DNA from 3 places in the Mesorhizobium sp. WSM4815 genome. Region 2 is predicted to be linked to each of the others. Evidence: predicted binding sites of a transcription regulator. Region 2 holds the regulator's gene; each other region holds the start of a gene.
The links. The regulator PhoB, encoded in region 2, activates phosphate uptake and scavenging genes when phosphate is short. The targets are predictions, from matches to a motif close to TGTCATNNANCTGTCAT.

Region 1: AC0L2B_RS32420 (ceramide glucosyltransferase) is a predicted target of PhoB. The motif match lies at 4,247-4,263, and genes of this name have one in related genera.
Region 3: AC0L2B_RS01900 (RNA degradosome polyphosphate kinase) is a predicted target of PhoB. The motif match lies at 3,009-3,025, and genes of this name have one in related genera.

The regions. Positions count from the first base shown of each region.
Region 1 is NZ_JBVVQS010000102.1:769,323-777,307, forward strand. Features, by position in the region: gene AC0L2B_RS32400 (aspartate aminotransferase family protein) at 245-1,444, shown strand; gene argF (ornithine carbamoyltransferase) at 1,461-2,372, shown strand; gene AC0L2B_RS32410 (Hsp33 family molecular chaperone) at 2,520-3,530, shown strand; gene apaG (Co2+/Mg2+ efflux protein ApaG) at 3,732-4,124, opposite strand; gene AC0L2B_RS32420 (ceramide glucosyltransferase) at 4,382-5,536, shown strand; gene AC0L2B_RS32425 (O-succinylhomoserine sulfhydrylase) at 5,582-6,769, opposite strand; SAM riboswitch at 6,843-6,920, opposite strand; gene AC0L2B_RS32430 (2'-deoxycytidine 5'-triphosphate deaminase) at 7,046-7,985, shown strand, end outside.
Region 2 is NZ_JBVVQS010000099.1:157,558-165,542, forward strand. Features, by position in the region: gene AC0L2B_RS23945 (ATP-binding cassette domain-containing protein) at 1-481, opposite strand, end outside; gene AC0L2B_RS23950 (sugar ABC transporter permease) at 575-1,894, opposite strand; gene xylF (D-xylose ABC transporter substrate-binding protein) at 2,035-3,075, opposite strand; gene AC0L2B_RS23960 (ROK family protein) at 3,342-4,589, shown strand; gene phoB (phosphate regulon transcriptional regulator PhoB) at 4,867-5,556, opposite strand; gene phoU (phosphate signaling complex protein PhoU) at 5,573-6,280, opposite strand; gene pstB (phosphate ABC transporter ATP-binding protein PstB) at 6,316-7,131, opposite strand; gene pstA (phosphate ABC transporter permease PstA) at 7,144-7,985, opposite strand, start outside.
Region 3 is NZ_JBVVQS010000068.1:28,767-36,751, forward strand. Features, by position in the region: gene AC0L2B_RS01880 (amino acid ABC transporter ATP-binding protein) at 1-350, shown strand, start outside; gene AC0L2B_RS01885 (TIGR02117 family protein) at 454-1,140, shown strand; gene AC0L2B_RS01890 (FAD-dependent monooxygenase) at 1,382-2,608, opposite strand; gene AC0L2B_RS01895 (zinc-finger domain-containing protein) at 2,624-2,869, opposite strand; gene AC0L2B_RS01900 (RNA degradosome polyphosphate kinase) at 3,188-5,389, shown strand; gene ppx (exopolyphosphatase) at 5,389-6,924, shown strand; gene AC0L2B_RS01910 (DoxX family protein) at 6,994-7,416, opposite strand; gene AC0L2B_RS01915 (DoxX family protein) at 7,567-7,985, opposite strand, start outside.

The sequences.
Region 1 (7,985 bases), on a different contig from region 2:
TTATTTCTCGACCTACAATTACCTTATGCGCTGACTCGGTGACAAGAGTCCGAGGGCCAACACGAATCGGTTTTTTCGGTTTTCCCCAACTTGCCCGGTCGCTGATGAGCCGGCGTCTCGCTGGAAAGCTTGCCGCGCGTCCTTGCACGACGTTTTCGTTGACTTCATGGCCGAAAAACACGATAAGCCGCACAGGCCGCCGCTTTGGCGGCTTTTTGATTTTCCGGTTCCGGAGACGCATATAATGAGCGGTTCGGCGCTTTTCGAGACCTTTACCCGCGCACCCCTGGCCTTCGACCATGGGGAAGGCACTTGGCTGGTCACCGACAAGGGCGAGCGATATCTCGATTTTGGCGGCGGCGTTGCCGTGAATTCGCTGGGCCACAGCCATCCGCATCTGGTCTCGGCACTCACCGAGCAGGCGGCCAAGCTCTGGCATGTCTCCAACCTCTACGAGATTCCGGGGCAGAGCCGTCTGGGCGAGCGGCTGGCCGACGCAACCTTCGCCGACAAGGTGTTCTTCACCAATTCCGGCGCCGAGGCGCTGGAATGCGCCATCAAGACGGCGCGGCGCTACCATTTCGTCAAGGGCCATCCCGAGCGCTTTCGCATCGTCACCTTCGAAGGCGCTTTTCATGGCCGCACGCTGGCGACCATCGCCGCCGGCGGCCAGTACAAATACCTGGAAGGTTTCGGCCCCAAGGTCGAAGGTTTCGACCAGGTCGGTTTCGACGACATCGAGGCCGTCGAAAAGGCGATCACATCAGAGACCGCCGCGATCCTGATCGAGCCGGTGCAGGGCGAGGGCGGTATTCGCCCGGTGCCGACACAGTCGCTGAAGCGGTTGAGGCAGCTCTGCGAACAGCATGATCTGCTGCTGATCTTCGACGAGGTCCAGTGCGGCATCGGCCGCACTGGAAAACTGTTCGCGCATGAATGGGCTGGCGTCACGCCCGACATCATGGCCGTCGCCAAGGGCATCGGCGGCGGCTTCCCGGTGGGCGCCTGCCTTGCCACCGACGAGGCCGCCGTCGGCATGACCGCCGGCGTGCACGGCACCACTTTCGGCGGCAATCCGCTGGCGATGGCGGTCGGCAACGCCGTGCTCGACGTCGTGCTGGCAGACGGTTTTCTGGAGGATGTGCAGCGCAAGGCGTTGCTGCTGAAGCAGGGGCTGGCGGGCGTCGCCGACGAATTTCCCGATGTCATCGAAGACATCAGAGGCAGCGGCCTGATGCTCGGCCTGAAATGCGCCGCGCCCAACACCAAGGTGAACATGGCATTGCGCGACCAGCATCTGCTGGCGGTTCCTGCCGGCGACAACGTTCTTCGCCTGCTGCCGCCGCTCACCGTCACCGACGCCGAGATCCATGCGGCGCTCGACCGCATCCGCGCCGGCGCCCGGGGCCTGTCGGACGCCATCGCCGCGGCTGCGGCGAAATAACAGTCGGAAGACCCACATGAGCCTTCGCCATTTCACCGATCTTTCCGCCGTTTCCGAGGGCGATCTGCGCCTTATGCTGGACGATGCCGTCGTGCGAAAGGCAAGGCTCAAGGCTGGCGAGCGGACAAAACCGCTTGAAGGCAAGGTGCTGGCGATGATCTTCGACAAGCCGTCGACGCGCACGCGCGTGTCCTTCGACGTCGGCATGCGTCAGCTCGGCGGCGAGACCATCATGCTGACCGGCGCCGAGATGCAACTCGGCCGCTCCGAAACCATCGCCGACACGGCCAAGGTGCTGTCGCGCTATGTCGACGCGATCATGATCCGCACCACATCGCATGACCGGCTGCTGGAACTGACCGAGAACGCCACCGTCCCCGTCATCAACGGGCTGACCGACGATACCCATCCCTGCCAGCTGATGGCCGACATCATGACCTTCGAGGAGCATCGCGGCCCGGTCGCCGGCAAGACCATCGCCTGGACCGGCGACGGCAACAACGTGCTGCATTCACTGCTGGAGGCCTCGGCGCGGTTCCGCTTCAACCTCAACGTCGCCGTGCCGGAAGGCAGCGAGCCGGCGCAGAAGCATGTCGACTGGTCGAGGGCGCATGGCGGCAAGTTGAACTTCACCCGCTCGCCCGAGGAGGCCGTCCACGAGGCCGACTGTGTCGTTACCGATTGCTGGGTGTCGATGGGCCAGGAGCACCGTGCTCGCGGCCACAATGTCTTCTCACCCTATCAGGTCAATGCGGCACTGATGGCGAAGGCAAAGTCCGACGCCTTGTTCATGCACTGCCTGCCGGCGCATCGCGGCGAGGAGGTCACCGACGAAGTCATCGACGGCCCGCATTCGGTGGTGTTCGACGAGGCCGAGAACCGGCTCCACGCGCAGAAGGCGGTTTTGGCCTGGTGCCTCGGCGCTTGATCCGGGTCACCGTGATCCGGGCCGCCGTTATCCCAGCCGCCTTGATCCGGGAGTGCGTGATGCCTATCTCAGGCGCATCACGCAAATCGAGCGCGTTTCGACGCATGCGCCCCGGAGGGCGGCATCGCCGCGCCCCGGAGCTTTGTCATGTTGGAAACCCGTCAATTGGCTGAACATCAACCCAAACTCGGCGAATTCGGCTACGCCGGCGACGATCATGTCGTGCCTTTCGAGGTCGGCCCGCTCGACGTGCGCGGCCGTACCGTCCAGCTCGGGCCGATGCTCGACGCGATCCTCGGTCGGCATGACTATCCCGAGCCGGTCGCCCGCCTGCTGGCGGAAGCTTGCGTGCTGACGGTGCTGCTCGGCACCTCGCTCAAATTCGAAGGCAAGTTCATCCTGCAGACCCGCACCGACGGGCCGGTCGACATGCTGGTGGCGGATTTTTCCACGCCGCATGCGCTGCGTGCCTATGCCCGCTTCGACGCCGACCGGCTGGAGGCACTGACGTCTGCCGGCGAGACCTCGCAGCGGACGCTGCTTGGCAGCGGTGTCCTGGCGCTGACCATCGACCAGGGCGCCCACACGCAGCGCTATCAGGGGATCGTCCAGCTCGACGGCGAGACGCTCGAGGAGGCCGCGCGCACCTATTTCCGGCAGTCGGAGCAGATCCCGACCGATCTCAGGCTTTCGGTGGCCAAGCTGTTGACGCCCGGCATCGGCGGTGCCCGCGAGCAATGGCGCGCCGGCGGCATCCTGGCGCAGTTCCTGCCGCAATCGCCCGAACGCATGCGCGTGCCCGACCTTCCGGGTGGCGACGGCGATCCGCGCGAGGAGATCCATGATCCGGCCGACAATTCCTGGCAGGAACTGCTCGCGTTGCTTGGCACCATCGAGCCGACGGAACTGATCGACCCGACGATCGGCGCCGAGCGGTTGCTTTACCGGCTGTTCCACGAGCACGGCGTGCGCGTCTTCGGCGGCGTGCCGGTAGCCGACCAGTGCTCATGCTCCAGGGAGAAGATCCGCGGCATTCTCGGAGGCTTCTCCGCCGACGAGATCAGGGACAGCACCGAGGATGGCGGCATTCACGTCGCCTGCGAATTCTGCTCGAAGCAATATGACTTCGACCCGGCGGAATTTGCTGCGGCTCAATAGAATTGAAATCACCGACGAAGCGTTGGCGCTGCCCCTCACCCTTACCGTCTCCCCGTGAAGAACGGGGAGAGGGGGCGCCAGCGTTGCGACAGGTTGTCCAGTTGATAGATAGATGGGTTCCCTTTTCCCCGTTCACTATACGGGGAGAAGGTGCCGGCAGGCGGATGAGGGGCAGCACGACCTTCCGGCCATCTATCTCTCTCAGTTCACCGTCCGCCGCGTGCCCGGCAGGTCGAGCGAAAAGGCGGGGATGGCGACGTCGAACGTTTCGCCCCGCTTGTTGCGCATCGTGTAGTGGCCGACCATGATGCCGGATGGCGTCGAGAGTGGGCAGCCAGACGTATACTGATAACTGTCGCCTGGATTGAGTTCAGGCTGGTCGCCGACAACGCCGGCGCCGCGCACCTCCTCGACCCGGCCGGTGCCGTCGGTGATCTGCCAGTAGCGCGACAGAAGCTGCACGAATTCATCCGACTGGTTGTCGATGGTCACCTGGTAGCCCCAGACATAGCGGTTCTCCGAAGGGTCGGAGCGATCTTCCAGATAGAACGGCCTGACCTGCACTTCGATGTCGCGCGTGACGGCGCTGTACATAAATCACTCCACACTATGCAGACGGAACATTCGACCCTCTCCGCAGTTCGGTCAACGGGGTGCGTCGCCTCGGTGTCTGCCATCGTTGCCCGAATTTGTTAAGCGCAGGTGCCGAACAACAATGTCATTTAAGTGACACGTGACAATGATGGTGTGCAGGGCCGGGGATGGTGTGCAGGGCCGGGCGACTCAGCATTCTGTCGAACTGTTGAAAACGGCTTCATGCGGCCGGTTTTTTCTGGAGCGACCAGATATTGATGGAATTGACAGTCACAGCCGCCTTGCTTTCCATAGTTCTGCTTGTTGTCAATCTCGCCAGCATCCTGCTCGCTTCGTTGAAGCTGAAGCGGCCTGGCAGGATCACGCCGCCAGCCGCCAAGGCGCCGCCGGTGTCGATCGTCGTGCCGTCGCGCGGCGTCGAGCCGTTTACCGAGGAGACGCTCGAGCGCGCCTTCTCGCTCGACTGGCCGCACTATGAGCTCATCTTCTGCGTCGCCCATGCCGACGACCCGGTGGTCGGGCGGATCACCGATGCGATCGCCCGCTTTCCGGCCGTGCCGGCCCGGCTGCTCGTCGGCGACGACCGCATCAGCGGCAATCCGAAACTCAACAATTGCGTGAAGGGCTGGGAGGCCGCGCGCCACCACTGGGTCGTCCTTGCCGATTCCAACGTCCTGATGCGGAGGGACTATGTCCAGCATCTGATGACGGCATGGCGGCAGGACACCGGCCTCGTCTGCTCGACGCCGATCGGCTCGCGGCCGGACGGGATCTGGGCGGAGGTCGAATGCGCTTTCCTCAATACGCTGCAGGCGCGCTGGCAATATACCGGCGAGGCGCTCGGCCTCGGTTTTGCCCAGGGCAAGAGCATGCTGTGGAACAAGCCATTGCTCGACGCCAATGGCGGCATCCGTGCGCTTGCTGCGGAGATTGCCGAGGATGCCGCTGCGACCAAGCTTGTCAACGGGCTCGGACTGCGCGTCAATCTCGTTGCCTCGCCGTTCGAGCAGCCGCTCGGCTTGCGCACATTTGGCGAAATCTGGTCGCGCCAGGCCCGCTGGGCACGCCTGCGTCGCGTCACATTCCCACTGTTCTTCGCGCCCGAGATCCTGATCGGAGCGGCGCCGCCGCTGGTGCTGGCGCTGGTTGCGGCAGCAGGCGCCGGTTTCAGCCTGCCGGCTACCGCCGTCGCCGTGCTGATAGTCGCCTATCTGCCGGAATGCGCTCTCGCCTCGGCCAAGGGCTGGCACCTGTCGCTGCGCATGATCCCGGCGATGGTTGCGCGGGACGTGATGCTTCCCGCCATCTGGGTGCGCGGCTGGCTCAGCGGTGCCGTCGACTGGCGCGGCAACACGATGACCATCCAAACCAGCGCCGTTGCGGAATTGGAAGAGTCGCCGTCGGGCGCCTGACCGCGCCGCTTTGCAGATCAGAGCGCAGCAGTTCGGCGCGTATCCCTATCTGGCGGCTAAGGCCTGCTCGATGTCTTCGAGCAAGTCGTCAGTGTCCTCTAGTCCGACGGACAGCCTGAGCGTGCCTGGCCCGATGCCAAGTTCGGCCCGCGCCTCGTCGCTCAGATTCTTGTGTGTCGTCGTCGCCGGATGGGTGATCAGGCTCTTGGCGTCACCGAGATTGTTGGAGATCAGCACGACATCGAGCGCGTTCTGGAAGGCGAAGGCCGCCTGCTTGCCCCCCTTGACGTCGAGGCAGATCAGCGTCGAGCCGCCCGACATCTGCTTCTTGACGATCGCCGCCTGCGGGTGATCGGCGCGGCCGGGATAGATGACGCGGACAATTTCCGATCGCTCGGCGAGGAAGTCAGCGATCCGGCCGGCACTTTCCGTCTGCTGGCGAACGCGCAGCGGCAGCGTCTCCAGCCCCTTCAGCAGCGTCCAGGCATTGAAGGGCGAGAGGCTGGGACCGGTGTGGCGGAAGTAGTCGTGCAAATTCTCGTCGATCCACTTCTTGTCCGACAGGATGATGCCGCCGAGGCAGCGTCCCTGGCCGTCGATGTGCTTGGTCGCCGAATAGACGACGATATGGGCGCCGAGCTGCAACGGCTTCTGCTGCAAGGGCGTGGCAAAGACGTTGTCGACGATCAGCCGCGCGCCGATCGAATCGGCAAGCGAGGCTACGGCTGCGATGTCGACGACCTCCAGCGTTGGATTGGTCGGGCTTTCAAGGAAGAACAACTTGGTGTTGGGCCTGACCGCCTTTTCCCAATTGGCGATGTCGGTGCCGTCGACCAGCGTCGCCTCGATGCCGTATTTCGGCGCCAGCGTCTCGACCACCCAGCGGCAGGAGCCGAACAGCGCGCGCGCCGCCACGATGTGGTCGCCGGCCCGGGCGCTGCACAGCAACGCCGCCGTCACCGCCGCCATGCCGGATGCGGTGGCGCGGGCATCTTCGGCACCTTCCAGCGCACACATGCGCTTCTCGAACATGTCGACCGTCGGATTGGCATAGCGCGAATAGATGAAGCCCGGTTCCTCGCCCTTGAAGCGGGCTTCCGCCGCCTGCGCCGTGTCGTAGACATAGCCTTGCGTGAGATACATCGCCTCGGAGGTTTCGCCGAAGCCGGAACGCAGCGTTCCTGCATGCACGAGGGCGGTCTGAGGCTTCCAGTTGCGCGTTTTGCTCGTCATCACCTTGTTCCAAACACAAAAAATGGTCCAAACACAAAAAAACCGGCCGCGAAAGTCGCAACCGGTCGTACGGCCTTTCGGCCCGACGGTCCTTTAGCGACTTGTTTAACGTGGCTGCAAGCCGACCGGCCAAATCACCACGGGATAACGATCCTTTAGACCTGCACCGCGCTTGCGTCAATTGCCGGCATGATTAAGAGGTTTGTACCAGCGGGTTCCACGGCAAGAACCTGCGACAAGACGAGACCACGCCCGGCCTTCGAGCGGAGCCAGACTTTGCGGCAGACAGGCATTCTTCCGGATCAGGATATTTCCGCGCTGTACCAGTCGGGCGCGCTGAAGTCGCCGCGCGCGCTCGACGCCGACCAGGTCCAGCCGGCCAGCCTGGACCTCAGGCTTGGCGACAAGGCCTGGCGGGTGCGCGCCTCCTTCCTGCCCGGCCCCAACCACAGGGTTGCTGAAAAACTCGACCGCCTGAAGCTGCACGAAATCAATCTCACCGATGGTGCGGTGCTGGAGACGGGCTGCGTCTATATCGTGCCGCTGCTCGAGAGCCTGGCGCTTCCGGCAAACATTTCCGCCTCGGCCAACCCAAAAAGCTCGACCGGGCGGCTCGACATCTTCACCCGCGTGATGACCGATCGCGGCCACGAGTTCGACAAGATCGCTGCCGGCTACAACGGCCCGCTCTATCTCGAAGTCAGCCCGCGCACCTTTCCGATCGTCGTCCGCACCGGCTCGCGGCTGTCGCAGATCCGGTTCCGCACCGGCAACGCGCTTTTGTCGGAAAGCGAGCTGCACGAATTGCACCGTGCCGAGACGCTCGTCGCCACCGAGCCGCCGAACATTTCCGGCGGCGGCATCGCACTGTCGATCGACCTCGATGGTGACAAGGACGGGCTGGTCGGCTACCGCGGCAAGCACCACACCGGCCTGGTCGATGTCGACAAGCGCGCCGCGCAGGATGTCGTCGATTTCTGGGACCCGCTCTACAAGAGCGGTGCCGGCGAACTGGTGCTCGACCCGGACGAATTTTATATCCTCGTCAGCCAGGAAGCGGTGCATGTGCCGCCGCTCTATGCCGCCGAGATGACGCCCTTCGATCCGCTGGTCGGCGAATTCCGCGTCCACTATGCCGGTTTCTTCGATCCGGGTTTCGGCCATTCGGCCTCGGGCGGCACCGGCAGCCGGGCCGTGCTCGAAGTGCGCAGCCACG
Region 2 (7,985 bases):
GCGCGATCGCCACCGACTGCCGCTGGCCGCCCGAAAGCTTGACCACCGGCTCCTTGAATCGCTGGAAGCGGGGATTGAGCCTGCCCATCACCTTGCGCGCCTCGGCCTCCATGGCGCCATCGTCGAGCGTGCCCCAGCCGGTCATCAGCTCGCGGCCGAGGAACAGGTTGGCGGCGGCGTCGACATTGTCGGCGAGCGCCAGCGTCTGGTAGATCGTCTCGATGCCGTATTTCTTGGCGTCGCGCGGATTGGCGATCGAAGCCTCCTCGCCATTGACGAAGATCTGGCCCGAATCGCGCTTGTAGGCACCGGACAGGATCTTGATCAGCGTCGACTTTCCCGCACCGTTGTGGCCGAGCAGCGCCACGACCTCGCCCGGGAAAAGGTCGATCGACGCATCGTCGACGGCGCGAATGCCGCCGAAGGCAATCGAGATGTTGCGCATATCGATCAGTGGCGTGGGAGCAGTCGTGTCAGCCATGATCGTTCCTTTCCATGGTTTTGCCGAGCATGATGCTGGACCGAAACGGATGTCCACTTTTCGCTGACGCGGACCTTCGGCTCGGGATCATGCTCAGACCCGCTTGCGGTAGACTGTGTCGAGCCAGACGGCGACGACCAGCACGGCGCCGACGACGACGCTCTGAAGCGGCGAATCGATGCCGAGCAACACCATGCCGGACTGCAGCGACTGCATCAGAAGCGCGCCCAGCATGGCGCCGAGCACCGTGCCGGAGCCGCCGGCCAGCGACGTGCCGCCGATGACGGCTGCTGCGATGACCAAGAGTTCGTCCAGCGTGCCCAGCGCATTGGTCGCCGCATTGAGGCGGGCCGAAGCAATTGCCGCGCTGATCGCGGCCAGAACGCCCATGATCATGAACACTTTCATGGTCACCCAGCGCGTGTTGATGCCGGCGAGTTCCGCCGCTTCCGGGTTGCCGCCGATGGCAAAGACGTAGCGGCCGAAACGGGTGCGCCGGGTGATGAAGGTCATGACGATGCCGACTGCGACCGCGATCAGCACCGGTATGGCGATGCCATGGGCGATGAACAGCCCGCCTTCGGGGATGGTGATGCCGTTCCGCTGGGCGTATTGGCGCACGATGCCGATCGGCCAGGGATAGGAATTGGCGATCCAGACGGCGCCGAGGATGGCAGCGCAGGCGACAACACCAAGCAGGCTCTCCGCCCAGACCGGGCGCAACGGAAACTTGAAGCGCTTGCGCTGCGACCGGCCGTTGAGCAGCATCAAGGCGACGGCCACACAGGCGAGAATGCCGACAATCCAGCTCGCGGTCGCCCCGATCGAGCCACGCGGCCCGCCACCCATCAGCTGGAACGTGGCATCGAGCGGCGCGACGGTGCGCCCGCTCGTCATCAGCCACGCCATGCCGCGCCAGATCAGCAGGCCGCCCAGCGTCACGATGAAGGCCGGAACCTCGAGATAGGCGATAATGAAGCCCTGAAGCGCGCCGATCATGAGGCCGAGCGCCACGCCGGCAGCCAGTGCGATGACCCATATCCAGGGATTTCCAAGCTGGAATCCCATGACGCGGATGAGGAATTCTGCCTGCGCAACGCCCATCACCATGCCGATCACGCCTTCGACGGAGCCGACCGAAAGATCGATGTTGCGCATCACGATGACCAGCACCATGCCGGTCGCCATGATCGCGACCGAGGAAGTTTGCACCGACAGGTTCCAGAGATTGCGCGGCGTGAGGAAAAGCCCACCCGACAGGATGTGGATTCCAACCCAGATGATCAGCAGCGCGCCGACCATGCCGAGCATGCGTATGTCGAGCTCGGTTGCCTTGAGGAAGCGGCCGAACGGGCTAAGCTCGGATTCACGCGCCCGATCGGCAGCCGGCGTGTTGGAAGTCGTGTCGGTCATGATGTCCTCCCACCGTTGCCGTCTGCCGCGGATGCCGGAAGCAGCTTAGAAATTACCCGCGAGACGCGGAAAAACAACTCTTTTGAAAAAAACGCCGCGGCGTGAAGCCGCGGCGTTTCAGGTTTTTTAGCGAAGGCGGATCAGTTGCAGACCGAGACGGTGCCCGCCGCCACGCCGGCGCAGACCTCTTCCTGCTTGATCCAGCCGGCGTCGATGACGACGTTGAGATTGTCCCTGGTGATGGCAATCGGCGTCAGGAACAGTGACTTGACGACATTGCCGCCCGGCGTGGTGAAATCCTTGACGCCGACAATGTCTGTCATCGGCTTGCCGTCGGCCAGCTGCGAGGCGATCTCGGCGGCGTTCTTGCCGAGCTCGCGCGCGTCTTTCCACACCGATACGGTCTGTGTGCCGAGCGCGATACGGTTCAGCGCGGCATGGTCGCCGTCCTGGCCCGAAACCGGGACGGATCCGGCCAGGCCTTGCGCCGTCAGCGCCGCGACGACGCCACCGGCGGTGCCGTCATTGGCGGCAACCACCGCATCGACCTTGTTGTCGTTGGCGGTCAGGAACTGTTCCATGTTCTTCTGGGCGTTGGCGGGAAGCCAGCCGTCCGTATAAGCCTCGCCGACATTCTTGATCTTGCCGCTGTCGATGACATCCTTGAGCACTTCCATGGAGCCGGCGAACAGGAAATCGGCATTAGGGTCGGCGCCCGAGCCCTTGATGAAGACGTAATTGCCTTCCGGCGCCACCTTGAACACTTCGCGGGCCTGCATGCGGCCGACTTCCTGGTTGTCGAAGGTCAGATAGAAGACGTCCTTGTTCTCGATCAGCCGGTCATAGCCGACGACCGGAATGCCTTCGTCCAGCGCCTTCTGCACCGCCGGACCGATGGCCGAGGCATCCTGCGCAAGGATGATCAGCGCGTTGGCGCCCTGCGAGATCAGGCTTTCGACGTCGGTCAGCTGCTTGCCGGGATTGGCCTGTGCGTCAGCGGAGATATATTTGTCGCCGGCGGCCTCGATCGCCGCCTTCATGGCGGCTTCGTCGGTCTTCCAACGCTCTTCCTGGAAGTTCGACCACGAAACGCCAATGACCTTGTCCTTGGCCTGCGCGGCCGACGCGAGCGTCAGCGACATGGCGACCCCCGCCAGAATGGCGGCTGCGAATCTCTTCATGATATTCCTCCCTGCGCCGCGTAGGGCGCGACCAACTGGCCCGAAGGCCGGCACAAAGGCTCCTATTTTTTCGAGCCTCGAAAAAATACTGGTCCAACGCCGAAGCACTGTCAACACCGATTCTGATGGATTTTGACGTCCTGTCGGACTTTTTTTCGAGGCTCGGAATAAATAATGACAGCCCCTTCTGCTTCTGCCAGTATTTGTCGCACATTACCGACGGCTTCCGATTCATGAGCGGCCGCGGCGATGAGGAGGAAACAAAAATGTCGGTGGGAATCCGTCATGACGATCTGCGCCGGCGCAACCGGGCGATGGTGATTTCGGCCGTGCGCCGGGCGGGCCAGCCGTCGCGGACCGAGATCGCCGCGACCACCGGCCTCAGCCATTCGACCATATCGGCGATCTCTGCCGACTTGATCCAGGAAGGCATCCTGGCCGAGAGCAAGGCGAGCGAGACGGTTTCGCTGAAACGCGGCCGGCCGCAGGTCGGCCTCAGCCTCAATCCGCAAGCCGCTGCGGTGTTGGCCGTCGTGTTGTCGCTGAATTTCCTGTCGGTCGCCGTCATTGATTATGCCGGACAAGTGGTCGCCGAGGAACAGCGCCGGCTGGACACGCTGACCATGTCGCGCGACGCGCTGATCGGCGAATGTGTCGCCATCGTCCGGCGCCGGCTCGAAGATCCCGACCTCGATGTCCAAAGCGTCGCCCGCATCGCGCTGGCGATCCAGGGCATCACCGATTCCCACGCGCGCGCCATGTTGTGGTCGCCGATCACGCCGCAGACGAACATCGCCTTCGCTGACATTCTGGAACGCGAGTTCGGCATCCCGGCCATCATGGAGAACGACTGCAACATGATGGCCGTGGCGCTGCGCTGGCGCCACCCGGATCGCTACCGCGACGATTTCATCGCCATCCTGCTCTCGCACGGCATCGGTATGGGGCTGGTGCTGAAGGGCGAGCTGTTCACCGGCACCCACTCCTCGGGCGGCGAATTCGGCCACATGATCCATCGGCCGGGCGGCGCGCTTTGCCGCTGCGGGCGGCGCGGCTGCGTCGAGGCTTATGCCGGCAACTACGCCATCTGGCGCAGTGCAAGGCAATTGAGCGAGAACGCCGAGCCGGTCGCCGATGTCAGCGACGCCGAGATGCGGGCACTGGCGGCCCGGGCGCGCGAGACGGACGGACCGGAGCGCGAAGCCTACCGCAAGGCCGGCGAGGCACTCGGCTTCGGGCTCGGCAGCCTGTTCGCGCTGATCGATCCGGCGCCGGTGGCCATGGTCGGCGCCAGCGCTGCCGCCTTCGACCTGATCGAACCGGCGCTGCGCGAGGCCATCGCCCAGACCGCCGGCGGCCAGCATTCGGGTTCGATTTCCTTCGACACCGAGCCGAACGAGCTGCCGCTGATCCGCGAAGGCTGCGCCATGCGGGCGCTAAGCTTCGTCGACCAGGAGATTTTCGCGCCGAGCATCCAGGCACGAGCCGGCTCGGTCGGAAAGAACGTGGCTTGAATCCGAAGGCAGGGATTCCCGGGTCGTGACTTGGGGTGTGTTGAGATTCAGGTCAGGCCGAGTCGAGAATGGTGGGTTCCGAGAACCGGAGCGGAGCGTACTTTTGGGTACGTGAGCCCGCGCATGACCCCGAAATCGAGATCGATTTCGGAAAGGTCGTGCGCAAAATCAAAGTTCTACAGCGTCCTTTGCGTGCCCAACAGGGCGCGCGGCGCTGTAGGTAAGCGCAGGAAGCCGCCGTTTGCAGGCCGGCATCACCTGAATATCAGCACATCCCCTAGTCTTCCCTGATCGCATAGCCCGCGCCGCGGATGGTGCGGATGACATCGGGCATGCGACCATTGTTGACCGCCTTGCGCAACCGGCCGACATGGACGTCCACCGTGCGCTCGTCGATGTAGATCGTCTCGCCCCAGACATTGTCGAGCAACTGGCTGCGCGAGAAGACCCGGCCCGGGTGGCGCATCATGAATTCGAGCAGCCGGAATTCGGTCGGCCCGAGCCGGATCTCGCTCTTCTTGCGATAGACCCGGTGCGATTCACGATCGAGCATGATGTCGCCGACCTTGAGCACGCTGGACAGCACTTCCGGCTTGGCGCGGCGCAGCAGCGCCTTGACCCTGGCCATGAATTCCGGTGTCGAGAACGGCTTGACCAGATAGTCGTCGGCTCCGGTCGAAAGGCCGCGCACCCGGTCGCTCTCCTCGCCGCGCGCGGTCAGCATGATGATCGGCAGCCGCTCGGTTTCGGGGCGCACCCGAAGGCGCCGGCAAAGCTCGATGCCGGAAACCGCCGGCACCATCCAGTCGAGCACCAAAAGATCGGGCACGTTTTCCTGCAGCCGGATTTCGGCCTCGTCGCCGCGCGTCACCACCTCGACCTGATAGCCTTCGGATTCCAGATTATAACGGAGGAGGACGCCCAGCGGCTCTTCATCCTCCACCACCATGATGCGCGGCGCGATCATCGGCCGGTCACTCCTGTCATGTCGCCGGCGCCGACATCGTCGTTTCGTCGAGCTTCGGGCGATCCGCCGGCAATTGCTGCCCGGTCACGACAAAGTAGGCGTTTTCGGCGATGTTGGTGACGTGATCGCCGATACGCTCGAGATTCTTGGCGCAGAACAGAAGGTGCGTGCAGGCGGTGATGTTGCGCGGATCCTCCATCATGTAGGTCAGGAGCTCGCGAAAAACCGCCGTGTATTTCACGTCGATCTTCTGGTCGTCGGCGCGCAGTTCCTTCAACGCGCCGGCATCGCGCGACACATAGTGCTCGACCACGCCGCGCAGCTGCACAAGAACGAGATCCGCCATCGCATCGATACCGTGCGACAGATTCCGCGGCGTCGCGCTCTGCCCGACTGCGCTGACCCGCTTGGCTATGTTCTTGGCAAGGTCGCCGATGCGCTCGAGATCGCCCGCCATGCGGATTGCGCCAACCACGGCGCGCAGATCCTGCGCCATCGGCTGCCGCTTGGCGATCAGCGTGATGGCGCTGTCGTCGAGTTCGCGCTGCCGCGCATCCATGATGGCGTCGTCCGAGACGACGCGCTGCGCCATCGCATTGTCCGACGCAAGCAACGCGCGGATCGAGGCTGCGACCATTGCGGCGGCGAGCTCGTCCATGTCGCGGATCAGCCGGTCGATGTGCTCCAGTTCCTCGTCGAAAGATGCGACGGTGTGTTCACCCATGGTGCTGTCCTCGTGTTCGAAATTCGCCGGACCGCTCAGCCGAACCGGCCGGTGATATAGTCCTGGGTGCGCTTGTCGTCGGGGTTGGTGAACATCTTGTCGGTCGCGCCCTCCTCGACCAGATAGCCGAGATGGAACATCGCCGTACGTTGCGACACGCGCGCCGCCTGCTGCATCGAATGGGTGACGATGACGATCGTATAATTCTGGCGCAGTTCGTCGATTAGTTCCTCGACGCGGGCGGTGGCGATTGGATCGAGCGCCGAACAGGGCTCGTCCATCAGGATCACTTCCGGCGACACGGCGATGGCGCGCGCAATGCACAGACGCTGCTGCTGTCCGCCGGACAGACCGGTTCCCGACTCGAGTAGGCGATCCTTGACCTCGTTGAACAGGCCGGCCTTCTTCAGGCTCGATTCGACGATGCCGTCCAACTCGGCCTTGCTCCTGGCCAGGCCGTGGATGCGCGGACCGTAGGCGACGTTTTCGTAGATCGACTTCGGGAACGGGTTCGGCTTCTGGAATACCATGCCGACGCGAGCTCGCAGCTCGACGACATCGATTTTGGGGTCGTAGACATCCTCGCCGTCGAGCGTGATCTTGCCGCTCACCCGCGCGATATCGATGGTGTCGTTCATTCGGTTCAGGCAACGCAGGAACGTCGACTTGCCGCAGCCCGATGGGCCGATCAACGCCGTCACCTGATGCTCGCGGACATCGAGATCGACGTCGAACAGAGCTCGCTTCTCGCCGTAGTGAACAGAGACCTTTTCGCCCTTCATCTTGATCGAAGGGGCGTTGGTTGCGCTGCTCAGTTTCTGCTCGACGCCGGCTTCCGTCATGATGTTCATATCCTCTACTCCTTACCAGCGCCGCTCGAAGCGCCTGCGCAGTATCACCGCGATGGCATTCATGATGACCAAAAACACCAGCAAAATCAAAATCGCCGCCGAAGTCTTCTGCTGGAACCCCGCTTCCGGGAAATCCGCCCACATGAAAATCTGCACCGGCAGGATCGTCGCGGGATCGGTGAAGCCGCCGGGAATGTCGACGATGAAGGCGACCATGCCGATCATCAGCAACGGCGCGGTTTCGCCCAGCGCATGCGCCATTCCGAGGATGGTGCCGGTCATGATGCCCGGCATCGCCAGCGGCAGGACGTGATGGAATACGGTCTGGACCTTGGACGCTCCGATGCCAAGCGCCGCCTCGCGGATCGAAGGCGGCACGGCGCGCAGCGAAGCGCGCGAGGCGATAATGATGATCGGCAGGGTCATTAGCGCCAGCACCATGCCGCCGACCACCGGGGCTGAGCGCGGCATGCCGAAGAAATTCAGGAATACGGCAAGTCCAAGCAGGCCGAAGACGATCGAAGGCACCGCCGCCAGATTGTTGATATTCACTTCGATCATCGTCGTCAGCCGGTTCTTGGGCGCAAATTCCTCAAGATAGATCGCCGCTGAAACGCCGATCGGGAAGGCGATTGCGAGAGTTACGATCATGGTCAGGAACGATCCGACGACCGCGCCCCAGACACCGGCCAATTCCGGCTCGCGGCTTGCGCCGGTGAAGAAGAAGATCGAGTTGAACCGGCTTTCGATCAGGCCGGCGCTCTTCAGCGTGTCGAGCCAGACGATCACCTTGTCCGAAATCTTTCGCGATGCTTCCGGCGTCTCGATGACGCGCAGGAATGCCTGGCCGCTCG
Region 3 (7,985 bases), on a different contig from region 2:
TTCCGGAACAGGCCAACAAATATCCCGGCCAGCTTTCCGGCGGCCAGCAGCAGCGCGTCGCCATCGCCCGCTCGTTGTGCATGAATCCGCGCATCATGCTGTTCGACGAGCCGACCTCGGCGCTCGATCCCGAAATGATCAAGGAAGTGCTGGAGACGATGGTTGGCCTCGCCGAAGAGGGCATGACCATGCTCTGCGTCACCCACGAGATGGGCTTTGCACGCAAGGTCGCCAACCGGGTGATCTTCATGGACCAGGGCCAGATCGTCGAGCAGAACACGCCAGCCGAGTTCTTCGACAATCCGCGCCACGAGCGCACAAAACTGTTCCTGTCGCAAATCCTGCACTGATTGCTCTCACGCGAATCAAAAGAGCCCGGCCGAAACCCTGCCGGGCTCTTTTGCGTCTGAGCCGTCAGCAGGCGATTGCGCCCCGATTGCGAGGCCGTCCCTCATGAAAAAGCCGTCCCTCGTGAAAAGGCTTGGGCGTTTTCTCGCCATTCTGGTGGTGGCAATCGTGCTTGCCGTGGTTCTGGGCACATTCATTCCACGGCCGCTCTTGCCGGCGGCCGCCGCCGATCCCGCCGCCACCAGGCACGTCCTGGTGCTGAAAAATCCGATCCACATCGATATCGCCATCCCGGTCGATGACGACGTGCGCAAGCGCTTCCATTTCCTGGTCGGTGGCGGCATTCCGGCCGACATGGCTGGGGTCCGCTACATCGTCTTCGGCTGGGGAGGCCGCGCCTTCTATCTGGAGACGCCGACCTGGTCGGAACTGAAGGCGGCGCCGGTGATGAAGGCGCTGACATTGGACGCATCGGTGATGCATGTCGATGTCGCCGGCAACATTGTCGAGCCGCACCCCGACGTCGCCGGCTTCGACATCAGCGAGCAGCGTTTTGCAGCGCTGCTCGACTTCATCGCGGCGAGTTTCCAGCAAGGGCCGAACGGTCCGATCCTGATCGAGAATGCCGCTTATTCCAGGTTCGACCGCTTCTACGAAGCCAACGGCCATTTCAATGCGCTGGCTGGCTGCAACACCTGGACAGCGGCGGCTCTGCGTATCGGCGGCCTGCGGACAGGCTGGTGGAATCCGCTGGCGGCCTCACTCGACCTGTCGATGCGGATTTATAATTGATGCTCCGGGTAATCAGCGCCTCATTGCGGCGCGCCCCCCTCTGTCCTGCCGGACATCTCCCCCACAAGGAGGCACAAGGAGGGAGATATTCAGTTTCGGCGCCGCGCTTCATCCTGCAACGTTGGAGATTGGCGAAAGCCGAGGTGACGGCCGATCTCCCCCCAAGTGGGGGGAGATGCCAAGTTTTTGGCCAAGAGGGCAGGACAGGAGGGGGGCGCTGTCCCGCCAACCGGTCGAGCTTTCATTGCCGATCGCCATCCGGCGGCCGCCAGCCATAGAGCCAGTCGAGATCGGCCGCGAGCTTTTCCGGCGAGCGCCACTTCAGGAACAGGTTGCGCGCGACGGCCACCGGCCCCGCTGCATGCCAGGCGAGCCGGTTGACCGCACCGCGGCGGGCGACCTTGGCGATGCGCGGGCGGCGCATCTTCTCCCAGGCGGCAAGCGCGCCCCACGGATCGGCGGGCGCGGCAGCGACAAAGCCGGCAAGGGTTGCGGCATCCTCGATCGCCATCGCCGCCCCCTGCGCCGCGAACGGCGTCATTGCATGCGCCGCATCACCGATCAGCGCGATGCCGGCGGGCGTCGTCCATGGCTGTGCCTGGTCGACCGTATGGATCGGCCACGCGGTCCACGGGCCGGCGTCCTCGGCAAGCCGGGCCAGCGCTGCCGCCGTGCCACGCATGGCGCCGAGGAGGATATTGGGGTCGGCGTGGCCCGACCGCCGCTCGGCGATGACCTCGCCCCTGGTGAAGGCAGCCAGGTTGAACGCCATGCCGTTGCTGACGGGATAGGCGACGAGGTGGAAGCCGGGATGCAGGAAGGTGGTCACGCAATTGGCGGCGCCGACCGCCGCAAGGGCTTCTCCTGCGACACTGCCTGCACTGATCGTAGCACGCCAGGCAAGCTCGCCCGAAAACCGGCTTTTGGCCGCAAACCCGCCAAAAGCCCGGATCGCCGACCAGACGCCGTCGGCGCCGATCAGCAGAAAGCCGCCGGCTTCGACTGTCTTGCCGGCAATCTCGACAGTTGCCGTGGCATGGCGCGGTCCTGTGGCGATGCCGCCGACGCGCGCGCCGGTGACGAGACTGATGTCCGGCTGTTCGGCAAGGCGCGCCATCAGCGCGTCTTGCAGATCAGCCCGATGAGCGACGAGATAAGGCGCCTGCCAGCGCCTTTCGGCCGCTTCGCCGAGCGGCACCCGCGCCAGCTCACGCAGCGTGGCGGCGTCCTTGAGCACGACGGCCTCCGGCCGCACCGCCGCCGGCAACAGCCGGTCGAGCACGCCGAACTGGCGAAGGATGCGCGTCGCGTTGGGTGAGAGCTGGATGCCGGCGCCGGCCGCTTCGAGGCGCGGCGCCTGTTCGAACAGCCGCACCAGATAGCCGCGCTCGGAAAACGCCAGTGCCGCGGTCAGTCCGGCGACGCCGGCTCCGGCGATAACGACCTGCCGGGACCGGGTGTCGTCCATCGGATGGTGTGCGCGTCAGGCGGCCTGGTGGATATAGAGGCATCCGGCAGGCTGCGTTTCCGTCGCCTTCAGCTTTGGCGAATAGCGATAAAGCGTCGAGCAATAGGGGCAGACCTTTTCATTGTCGTCGCCCATGTCGAGAAACACATGCGGATGGTCGAAAGGCGGGTTGGCGCCGGTGCACATGAATTCCTTGACGCCGATGTCGATCGCCGCATAACCCGCATCGTTCTGGAAATGGGGAATGGAACCGCCTGCCATCGTCGTCTCCTATATTTGCCGCATGACCCCGGATCATGTGCAAAATCAAAATTCCACCGCGTCCTTTGCGCGTCCAAAGGACGCGCCGCGCTGTACCTGGATTGCATCTGGATCATAAGCAGTCTCTTTGCAAGATCGATGAAATCAAACTGTCGTAAAAGCCTGTCACAGGATAAGCTAAGCCGGTTAAGGCATGGCCCCGAAACCGAATTCGGTTTTGCTGGGGATCATGCGTAGCTTAAGTGGTGGGAGCGTCCTTTTGCGCGTCCGCAAAGACGCGCGACGCTGTGGCCAGCGGGTGCGAAACGAGCAGGAACCATGAACGAACTAAAGCCGGTGCAGAGCGAATTCACCACTGTCGAGGTGGCGAGCCCAGAGGGCGGCAACCCGGACCGGTTCGTCAACCGCGAGTTTTCCTGGCTGCAATTCAACCGCCGCGTCCTCGAAGAATCGCTGAACGCCAACCATCCGCTGCTCGAGCGGGTCCGCTTCCTGTCGATTTCGGCCGCCAATCTCGACGAGTTCTTCATGGTCCGTGTCGCCGGTCTCGCCGGCCAGGTTCGCGAAGGCATCACGCTGAAGAGCGCGGACGGCCGCACCCCCGAACAACAGCTGGAACAATTGCTGCGCGAGGTCGAGCGCCTGCAGGAGGACCAGCAGAACAGCCTATCCGCTCTGATGCTGCTGCTCGACAAGGAAGGCATCGAGAGCATCAGCCGCGATGGGCTGACCAAGGACGAGAAGACCTGGCTCGAGGATCATTTCCAGGAGCAGGTGTTTCCGGTGCTCACACCGCTCTCGATCGACCCGGCGCATCCGTTCCCGTTCATTCCCAATCTCGGCTTCTCGATGGCGCTGCAACTGCGCCACCGCAGGAATGGCGAGGAGATGAGCGCGCTGTTGCGTCTGCCGGTGGCGCTGAAGCGCTTCATCCGCTTGCCTGACCGCAAGCATCATGTCCGCTTCATTCCGCTGGAAGAAGCGGTCGGCCTCTATATCGGCAAGCTGTTCCCCGGCTACGAGGTCAAGGGCTCCGGTACGTTCCGCATCATCCGCGACAGTGACATCGAGGTCGAGGAGGAGTCCGAGGATCTCGTGCGCCTGTTCGAGACGGCGCTGAAACGGCGTCGTCGCGGCTCGGTCATCCGCATCGAATTCGACAAGCTGATGCCGGCCGAACTGCGCGAGTTCGTCGCCGGCGAGCTTGGCGTCTCGTCGAGCCGGATCAGCGTGCTCACCGGTCCGCTGGCGCTCAGCCAGATTTCCGAGATCGTCGCCATCGCCCGCGACGATCTCAAATTCAAGCCTTACAATCCGCGCTTTCCCGAACGCATCCGCGAGCACGGCGGCGACTGTTTCGCCGCCATCCGCGAGAAGGACATCATCGTTCATCACCCCTACGAATCCTTCGACGTGGTGGTGCAGTTCCTGCGCCAGGCGATGGCCGATCCGGAAGTGGTGGCGATCAAGCAGACGCTCTATCGCACCTCGAACGACAGCCCGATCGTGCGCGCTTTGGTCGACGCGGCTGAGGCCGGCAAGTCGGTGACCGCGCTGGTCGAGCTCAAGGCGCGATTCGACGAGGAAGCCAACATCCGCTGGGCGCGCGACCTCGAGCGCGCCGGCGTTCAGGTCGTGTTCGGCTTCCTCGAACTGAAGACCCACGCGAAAATGTCGCTGGTGGTGCGGCGCGAGGACGGCAAGCTGCGCAACTATGTGCATCTCGGCACCGGCAACTACCATCCGGTCACCGCGCGCATCTACACCGACTTGTCCTTCTTCACCACCGCTCCGACAATCGCCCGCGATGTCGCCCAGCTGTTCAATTTTATCACCGGCTACGCCGAGCCGACCGAGGAGATGCGGCTGGCCATCTCGCCGTTCACGCTGCGCAAGCGCATCCTCAAGCACATTTCGGACGAGATTGCCCATGCGCTGGAGGGCAGGCCGGCCCGCATCTGGATGAAGATGAATTCGCTGGTCGACCCGATCATCATCGACGCGCTCTATGACGCCAGCCGCGCCGGCGTCGAGGTCGATCTCGTCGTGCGCGGCATCTGCTGCCTGAGGCCCCAAGTGCCGGGCCTGTCGGAAAACATAAGGGTCAAGTCGATCGTCGGCCGCTTCCTCGAACACAGCCGAATCTATTGTTTCGGCAACGGTCATGGACTGCCGTCGGACGGGGCGATCGTCTACATCTCATCGGCCGATTTGATGCCGCGCAATCTCGACCGTCGCGTCGAAACCATGGTGCCGATCACCAATCCAACGGTGCATGAACAAGTCATCGGCCAGATCATGCTGGGCAACATCATGGACAACCAGCAAAGTTTCGACGTATTGGCTGACGGAACCTCCCGGCGCGCCACGCTCGAGGAGGGCGAGGAACCGTTCAACGCGCAGGAATATTTCATGACCAATCCGAGCCTCTCCGGACGCGGCGATGCGCTGAAATCGCATGCGCCCAAGCGCATCGCGCAGTTCAAGCGCCGCAAGAAAAACGCCGCAGCGACCGGCTGATGATTTCAACGTCCCAGGGCCGGCTTCAGGACCGCCGACCGCTGTCCATCATCGACATCGGGTCCAACTCGATCCGGCTTGTCGTCTATGAGGGGCTGGCGCGCTCGCCGACCACACTGTTCAACGAAAAGATGCTGGCCGGCCTCGGTCGCGGCATCGTCTCGACCGGAAAGCTCGATCCCGAGGCGGTGACCCGTTCGATGGAGGAGTTTCGGCGTTTCCGCGCGCTGGCCGAGCAGGCCGGCGCCGAGCATATGTATGTGCTGGCGACCGCCGCCGCCCGCGAGGCGGTCAACGGCCCCGATTTCATCCACCGCGCCGAAGATGTGCTCAAGACCGAGGTCCAGGTGCTGAGCGGGCGCCAGGAAGCCCACTATTCCGCGCTTGGCGTCATTTCCGGCTTCCACCCGGCCAACGGCATCGCCGGCGACCTCGGCGGCGGCAGCCTCGAACTGGTCGACGTCGATGGCGAGGCAATCGGCGACGGCATCACGCTGCCGCTGGGTGGCCTGCGCCTGCAGGACATGGCCAAGAACTCACTGGCCCAGGCGGCAAAGATAGCGCGCGACGAGCTCGCGAAGGCAAGGCTGCTGAAAGGCGGGCAGGGCAGGCCATTCTATGCCGTCGGCGGCACCTGGCGAAACCTCGCTCGGCTGTACATGGAAATGACCAGCTATCCGCTGAGCGTCATGCACCATTACGAGATCGGCATCGACAGCGCTGCGAACTTCCTCAAGCAGGTCGCCAAGGGCGAGATCGAGAAGATAAGGGGTATCGAAGGCGTCTCGAAGAACCGCCGCTCGCTGCTGCCTTATGGCGCCATCGTGCTGCAGGAGATCATGGCGGCGATGCAGCCGTCAAAGATCATCGTCTCGGCGCTGGGCGTGCGCGAGGGCTTTCTCTATTCGCTGCTCGACAAAGCCGAGCAGAAGGCGGATCCGCTGATCTCGGCGTCGGAGGAACTCGCCCGGCTGCGTTCGCGCTCGGTCACCCACGCGCAAGAGCTTGTCGAGTGGACGGGCAAGACCTTCGCCGCCTTCGGCATCGAGGAGACGGTCGACGAGGCGCGCTACCGCCAGGCCGCCTGCCTGCTTGCCGACATCGGCTGGCGCGCGCATCCCGAATATCGCGGCAAGCAATCGCTCAACATCATTGCCCACGCCTCCTTCATCGGCGTCGACCATCCCGGCCGCGCCTTCCTGGCGCTGGCCAACGCCTACCGTCATGATGGCGTCTTCAACGAATCGATCGCGCCGGAAATCAAGGCACTGGCAACGCCGCGCTATATCGAGCGCGCCCGTGTGCTGGCCGCGGTGATGCGCGTCGTCTACCTGCTGACGGCGGCAATGCCGGGCGTCATGCCGCGGTTGAAATGGGAGAGGCGCGGCAATGGCGTGCTGGCGCTGGTGCTGCCGGCGTCGCTGGCCGATCTTTACGGCGAGCGGCCGGCCGGGCGACTGGCGCAACTGGCGAGGGTCACCAATCGCCGGCTGGTGCTGGCGGTCGAGGGCGGCCCCACTATGCCAGCCAAGTAGTCTGGCTCAGTCAAGTAATCGGCTCGGTCTCGGTTCAAGTAATTCGGCTCAGTCCGGCAGTTGTGTCGGTCAAGTCGTTTCAGCGCCGATCCGAAGCATCCTCCCGTCTATCGAGTAGGCGCCGGCGCCTGCCATTGCCAGCGCCAGAAAACCGCCCGATAGCGCGATGTCCTTCATCAGCATCTGCGAATGCATGAAGGTCAGCGTCGGATCGTCGCCGCCCTGGCCATAGTGGCCGATGAAGCCTGCGGCGATGCAGAAAGCGGCAAGCAGGAGCGCCGCGATCGGCGTCTTGAGGCCGACGAGGATGAGCAGTCCGGCGATCATTTCGAACAGGCCCGTCGCCCAGGCTGCGAGTGTCGGCAGCGGCAGGCCAAGGCCGGAAAAATACCCCGATGTGCCGGCAATGTCGGTAAGCGCGTGAAAGCCGGACGGAACGAATAGAGCGGCGAGCAGCAGCCGCGAAAGCAGAAGCAGCGCATTGCGGGGCATTGGTCACCTCCGACGTCGGCGGCGGTTGGCTTCACCCCGACACCTCATCCTAGCAGAAAGTCCGGCCGCTGATCGACGGGGATAAACCGACAACGAAAAAGGGACGCGGAAAATTCCGCGCCCCTTGCTGCAAGTGGTTCCTGGACTGCTTCAGCCGCGCTTGGCGTCGACCGAATAGGCGCCGGCGCCCGAGGAAGCCAGCACGAGGAAGCCGCCGGCAATCGCCAGGTTCTTCATGAAGCTGATCATCTGCATCTGATCGGCCCAGCCGGTGTGGGCGACCAATCCCGTGGCGACGGTGAAGATTGCCAGCACCCAGGCGGTGATCCGGGTCTGAAAGCCGATGAGGATGGCGAGGCCGCCGAGCAGCTCGAGCAGACCGACGACAATCGCCGTCACGGTCGGCATCGGCAGACCCATGCTGCCGAAGTAACCGGCGGTGCCGGCGATCGCAGTGAGCTTGCCGAAACCGGAAAGCACGAAGATGACCGAAAGCAGGATACGGCCGAGCAGGATGCTGCCTGAGGCGTTGGAAGCGGCGTTGGAAACGGTGCCGGAACCGGCAACGG